Linked DNA regions of Pokkaliibacter sp. MBI-7. The protein of the gene in region 1 interacts with the protein of each later gene in a pairwise test. Links are inferred from orthologs where the notes say so. Each region holds a gene or a part of one and is shown on either strand. Other genes may lie near its edges. The genes, in order: mrdA and QCD60_RS13640.

Region 1 (3,272 bases):
CGAGGCATCAGAATGGGTACTGGTTGACCTGGGTGATGTGGTGGTGCACGTCATGCAGCCACAGGCTCGTGCCTTCTATGATCTTGAGCGTCTGTGGGCACGTCCTGAGGGCGCTGCACACTAATGAAAATTCGCCTGTTGGCCGTAGGGTCGAAGATGCCTGGCTGGGTTGAGCAGGGCTATCAGGAATATGCCAAACGGCTGCCGGCGGAGATGTCACTGGAGCTGATTGAGCTGCCTATGGGACACCGTGGCAAGAACGCTGACCTAGTGCGGGCGATCCGCCAGGAAGGCGATGCCATGCTTGCCGCCATCGGTGCTCAGGACCGGGTCATTGCGCTGGATGTCAAAGGTAAGCCCTGGAGCACCGAAGATCTGGCGCAGCAACTCAGTGACTGGCGCATGGAGGGGGTTAACATCAGTTTGCTGGTCGGTGGCCCTGACGGACTGGACAGCCGCTGCTTGCAGCGAGCTGATGCCAAATGGTCGCTGTCGGCGCTGACTCTCCCCCATCCTCTGGTCAGGGTGGTACTGGCGGAACAACTGTATCGCGCCTGGACCATTCTGCAGGGTCATCCCTACCATAAGTAAAGGTTTATGCCCGGCTCCTTTCAACGCGATCAGCTGACAATACGCAATCACGGACAGGAGAAGCGCCTGTTCAACAGCCGGGTAGTGACTGCCTGGCTGCTGATCATGGTACTTATCCTGGTGTTGATCGGGCGGCTGCTCTATCTGCAGGTCTACCAGTACGACCGCTTCGTCACGCTGTCTGATCAGAACCGGGTACAGCTGGTGCCCATTGCCCCCACCCGCGGACTGATTTATGACTCCAAGGGCGATTTGCTGGCGGACAACCGGCCGAACTTTACACTCACCGTCACCAAGGAAAAGGCGGATGACATTGATCAGCTGATTGATGACATTGGTCATATCATTACGCTCGATCAGACTGATGTGGACCGCTTCAAGCGTCGCATGAAACTGCGTCGCAGGCCCTATGAGTCAGTACCTCTGAAGCTGTCACTCAGCGAAGAGGAAATCGCGGCCATCTCTGTGAATCAGTACCGTTTGCCGGGCGTTCAGGTTGAGGCTGATCTGGTGCGGCATTACCCCTATTCGTCAGATATCGTTCATGCGATGGGATATGTCGGGCGAATCAACGAGCGTGAGCTGCAGCAGGTTAATGCTGAGAATTACAGTGCCACCCACTACATCGGTAAGCTGGGTGTTGAGCGTTACTATGAAGATGCTCTGCATGGCCAGGTCGGGATGCAGAAGGTTGAAACCAATGCCCGTGGACGCATCCTGCGGGTACTGGAAAAGGAAATGCCCAAGCCGGGTCTGGATCTGACGCTGTATCTGGATCTGGATCTGCAGCATATGGCAGAAAAGGCGCTGGCAGGGCGTCGTGGAGCGGTAGTTGCTCTGGATCCTAAGACAGGCGGCATTCTGGCGCTGGTTAGCGTGCCGGGATATGACCCCAACGAGTTTGTCACAGGGATCAGTTTCAACCGCTACAAGGCCCTGCAGGATGACCCGGACCTGCCGTTGTTCAACCGTTCTCTGACCGGTCGCTACCCACCTGCTTCCACCGTCAAGCCCATGATGGGTATTGCTGCCAACGAGTCAGGTACCATCAATCTGGGCTACAAGGTGTTTGACCCGGGCTGGTACCAGATTAACGGCAAGGGGCGTAAGTACCGTGACTGGAAGCGCTGGGGGCACGGCCTGCTGGATCTTGATCAGGCGATCGCGCAGTCCTGCGACGTTTTCTTCTACGATGTCGGCCACAAGATGGGCATTGACGTCATGTCCGACTGGTTCCATCGCTTTGGTTATGGCCAGGTGGGCAGCCTTGACCTGCCTGAAGCCAGCAAGGCCATCTTGCCTTCCCGTGACTGGAAACAGCGTATGTATAAGCAAGCCTGGTTCCCCGGCGACTCGGTCAACATGAGCATCGGTCAGGGGTATTTTCTCGCGACGCCGATGCAGCTTGCCACTTCCACCGCGATTATTGCCAACCGTGGCAAGTGGGTCATGCCGCGCATGCTCAAGCATTTTGGCGACCCGGAGCATGTGATCACCGCGGACATGGACCCTATGGTGGCAGAGTATGAACGCCGCGCTGCGGAGCAACGGGCGCAGCTGCCACCGGATATCGATCTGAAAAATCCGCAGCTGTGGGATTACATCACTAATGCCATGGTCAACGTGGTCAATGGCCGCACCGGTACTGCCCGTAAAATTGGTAAAGATGCGGCTTACAAGATCGCAGGTAAGACCGGTACTGCGCAGGTAGTGGGGATCAAACAGGATGAGCGCTACGACGCCAGCAAGCTGGATGAGCGCCACCGTGACCACAGTCTGTTCATTGGTTTTGCTCCGGCGGATGATCCCAAACTGGTCGTTTCCGTCATTGTGGAGAACAGTGCCGGGGCGGCAGCAGGTGTTGCCAGGCAAGTGATGGATGCCTATCTGCTGGGTAAGGACCCGGACGACAATCCCATCGGCGATATTCCTCATGATGCTGACTGAGCCAGCATCATGAGTCGTTACAGTAAGCCTCTGGCGGCAAAGGTAGTGCTATGAAACAGGTGGACTTTCAGCGGTCATTGCAAGGCGGTGCAGATGGTTTTGCACCGCCACCGACAATCTGGCAGAAGCTGCACCTGGATCCCTGGCTGATGCTGCCTTTCCTGCTGCTGATGGGATATGGCCTGATCATTCTCTACAGTGCCTCGGAAGGCGACATGGGATATGTCGAGCGTCAGGCGCTGCGTTTTCTCATGGCCTTTATGGTGATGTGGGGGTTTGCCTGGATACCGCCGCGTTACCTTCGCAATATTGCGCCCTGGCTCTATGTCTTTGTCGTGGGATTGTTGCTGGCAGTGCTGCTGGTCGGTGTGGGGGCCAAAGGCGCGCAGCGCTGGCTGGAGATCCCTGGCCTGCCGCGCTTTCAGCCTGCCGAGTTGATGAAGCTGGTACTGCCGATGACCATTGCTCTGTGGCTGTCGAACAAAAAGATCCCACCGCGCTTCAGTCATATCATTATCGGCTTGCTGATTATTGCTATTCCGGTACTAATGATCGCCAAGCAGCCTGACCTTGGAACATCGATCCTGATTGCTGCATCCGGGGTCTTTGCTATCTTGCTGGCAGGTGTCCCCTGGCGCTGGGTGTTACTGGCGCTTGGTGCTGCTATCTCTGCTTTGCCTGGGTTATGGATGGTGATGCGAGAGTATCAGCGTCAGCGTGTACTGACTTTTCTT
Region 2 (3,362 bases), 2.0 Mb from region 1 along the record:
CCTGACCCAGAAATCAAGCCTGAGCTGGCGCACTCTGTGCGTGACGACGTGATCATGGCCACTGGCCGCTCTGATTACCCGAACCAGGTCAACAACGTGCTGGGCTTCCCCTTCATCTTCCGTGGTGCGCTGGACGTACGTGCAACACGTATCAACGAAGAAATGAAGCTGGCCGCGGTAAATGCACTGAAGGATCTGGCGCGTGAAGAAGTGCCTCAGGATGTGCTGGCTGCCTACGGTCTGCAGAGTCTGAGTTTTGGTAAGGAATACATCATTCCCAAGCCCATGGACAGTCGTCTGCTGGGTGCGGTGGCAGGTGCTGTGGCTAAAGCGGCGGTCGATACCGGTGTTGCCCGTTTGCCCTTCCCCGAGAACTATCCGCTGAACAGCGTCGCAGACGTCAAGTAAGTTCCCGGTAGTACTTGTGAAAAGGCCGCCCTGCGTGATCAGGGCGGCCTTTTTATTGACTAAAAACTTGCTGGTTTGTAGGTGCTTCGCACCCTGTGCAGATCAGCGCATCAGAACAGGTCTTCAGGCCGGATCTCTTTCTGTACCTGCCCCTGAGCATTAAGGTGCAGCTCTGGTGGTGCCAGTTCTGACTGGAACAGTTCGAAGATGCCATCGCTGCCGGGAGCCGCGCGCTCACCGGTCTTGGGGTCAATGCGCACACTGACAATGCCATCTGGCTGCTGGCGAGGTTCCTCTGGCATGCCTTTGAGGGCAACAGCCATATAGTCCATCCATGCCGGCAGAGCCGCCACGGCACCGAACTCGCGACGGCCCAGGGTGCTGGGCTGATCAAAACCGACCCAGACGCTGGTGGCAATACGGCTGTTATAGCCAGAGAACCAGGCATCAACCTGATCATTGGTGGTGCCGGTTTTCCCTGCCAGATCACTGCGCTTCAGCGCAGCAGCGCGGTGGCCAGTACCACGACGGATCACGTCCATCAGCATATCCGTCAGCAGGTAGTTCACTCTGGGGTCCATGATCTGCTTGGCGACCGGGTGACCATCAGGGGTGACCTCCTGGCTGCTGGTAATGCAGCTGGGACAGGCCTCGGTGGCGGTATTCTCCACCAGTACCTTGCCGTCGACATTCTCTACCCGGTTAATCAGATAGGACGATACCTTGTAGCCTCCGTTGGCGATGGACGCATAGCCGGTAGCCACTTCCATCGGTGTCAGAGAGGCGGTACCCAGTGCCAGCGACAGGCCGCGCGGAAGGTTGGCGGGATCAAAGCCGAAACGGCTCAGATAGTCGATGCCAGTTTCAATGCCAATGGCACGCAGCAGCCGTATAGACACCAGATTACGTGACATGTATAGCGCTTCACGCATGCGTGTCGGGCCATAGAACTTGCCGCCCGAGTTTTCCGGGCGCCACGCGCCGCTCGCCAGACTGGGGTCGTTATAGACAATCGGGGCATCGTTAATGATTGAGCCGGGAGAAAAACCATTTTCCAGTGCAGCCGCATAGATAAAGGGTTTGATATTCGAGCCGGGCTGGCGGCGAGCCTGAGTGGCACGGTTGAAATTGGAGTAATAGAAGTTGAAGCCACCACTCAGTGCCATGATGGCACCATCTTTAGGATTGAGGCTGACCAGTGCACCCTGCACCACGGGAAGCTGTGACAAGGTCCAGATCACATCGCCCTGCGGGTTGTCTTCCGCATTGTCGGCAAACGCCTGTTGCTGGCGCACCCGGACAACGTCTCCTACAGTAACTATGTCAGCAGCTTGCTTGGGAACCGGACCAAGGCTGTTAACATTAATGTTCTTGCGCGCCCATTTCAGACCGGACCAGTCGACGGTGACTTCGCTATCATCGGCCAGGCGTACCTGAATCTGCTTGTCCTGCACCTGGGTAACCACTGCGGGCATCAGGCCACTGTAGCTTGGAATGGATTTCAACTGCTTTTGTACGGTGGCACTGTCCAGTGTGCTCAGGTCCCAGTGCTGCTCAGGGCCACGGAAACCGTGTCGGGTTTCATATTCGAGCAGTGCATTGGCGAGCGCCTGCTGAGCAGTTTCCTGCAGATGGCTGTCCACGGTGGTGAACACGCGGTAACCGCCTTCGTACAGGTCGGGGAACTTGTCGAGCAGTTCGGCTCGCGCCATCTCGGCGACATAGGGCGCATCCAGCTCAGGCTGGAGACCATGATAGCGGGCGGTGTTTGGTTCTTTGATGGCCTGTTCATAAGCCACGTCATCAATGTAGCCGAGGTCCAGCATGCGACCAAGAATCCAGTTGCGACGCTCCATGGCACGGTCCGGGTTGGCTATTGGGTTATAGGCGGACGGCGCCTTGGGTAACCCGGCAATCATAGCCATTTCTGCCAGACTCAGGTCGCTGATGGACTTGCCGTAGTACACCTGTGCCGCCGCTTCGATGCCATAGGCGCGGTTGCCCAGATAGATTTTGTTGACATACAGCTCGAAGATTTCGTCCTTGCTGAGCTCCTGCTCCATCTGCAGTGACAGCAAAATCTCGGAGAACTTGCGGGTAAAGGTCTGCTGGCGTGTCAGAAAGAAGTTGCGTGCCACCTGCATGGTGATGGTGGAACCACCGCCCTGGATATGACCAGTCTTGGCCAGCTGGACGAAGGCGCGCAGCAGGCCTTTGACATCAATACCGTGATGAGTTTCGAAGTTGGCGTCTTCTGCGGCGTAAAAGGCTTTGACGAAGGTTGGAGGAATAACGTCATAATCCACAGGGGTACGGCGTTTTTCGCCAAACTCGCCAATCAGCTTGCCGTCTGCACTGTAAATGCGCAGCGGTGTCTGCAGTTGAACTGTACGCAGGGTCTCTACATCGGGAAGTGTGGGCTCCAGGTGCTTGTAAATGGCGAAAGTGGTGAGGGCACCTAGAATAATTCCGGCAAGAGTCAGCCAGATGAGCCAGCGGAACAAAGCTCTCAGCATGAGTAACGAGTCCTGGTAAGTATTTGAGCGTATGCGGAGGAGGCCCTATTCTAACAGGCCAACTGTACAAGTCATGGTCGATAGTCAGACAAATATTGTGCAGACATGTCGCGAGTGACCAAATTTTACACAGAGGCATGGGGTGTGACCTAGACAAAAAGAAAATTTTTTCTATACCATGCAGTTTATGTGTATGTGTAACTTCTTCGTATCACTTTAAGTGTCTATATTTAGAGTGAATTCCAGCTAATTCCAGCATAAGGAATTGCATGTGCCGTCGTGGTTCAAAGGTTTCAGACAACAGTCGCTGCTCGGAATCGATATAGGTACCACCGGTATCAAACTGGTAGAGCTGGCTCGCAAAGGCAAACAGTATGAACTGCTGAGTTTTGCTGTGGTGCCTTATACCAATGGCCAGATGATCGATCCCATGCTGCC

What was found.
Region 2: the proteins of mrdA (region 1) and QCD60_RS13640 interact in binary tests that used the Escherichia coli proteins (3 or more experiments, as listed by UniProt). The link is inferred for Pokkaliibacter sp. MBI-7 from one-to-one orthologs.

What each region holds. Positions count from the first base shown.
Region 1 is NZ_JARVTG010000001.1:1,081,094-1,084,365, reverse strand. Bases 120-3,067 are described here. They hold mrdA (penicillin-binding protein 2), read left to right. Parts: upstream 120-597; coding sequence 598-2,538; downstream 2,539-3,067. Other genes in these bases: rodA (rod shape-determining protein RodA), read left to right, coding at 2,589-3,067; rlmH (23S rRNA (pseudouridine(1915)-N(3))-methyltransferase RlmH), read left to right, coding at 124-591; rsfS (ribosome silencing factor), read left to right, coding at 120-124. Outside these bases: more of rsfS, read left to right, coding at 1-119; more of rodA, read left to right, coding at 3,068-3,272. UniProt on the Escherichia coli protein: Catalyzes cross-linking of the peptidoglycan cell wall. Responsible for the determination of the rod shape of the cell. Is probably required for lateral peptidoglycan synthesis and maintenance of the correct diameter during lateral and centripetal growth.
Region 2 is NZ_JARVTG010000001.1:3,043,925-3,047,286, forward strand. The notes cover bases 222-3,259. They hold QCD60_RS13640 (penicillin-binding protein 1A), read right to left. Parts: upstream 2,925-3,259; coding sequence 519-2,924; downstream 222-518. Other genes in these bases: QCD60_RS13635 (malic enzyme-like NAD(P)-binding protein), read left to right, coding at 222-408; pilM (type IV pilus assembly protein PilM), read left to right, coding at 3,196-3,259. Outside these bases: more of QCD60_RS13635, read left to right, coding at 1-221; more of pilM, read left to right, coding at 3,260-3,362. UniProt on the Escherichia coli protein: Cell wall formation. Synthesis of cross-linked peptidoglycan from the lipid intermediates.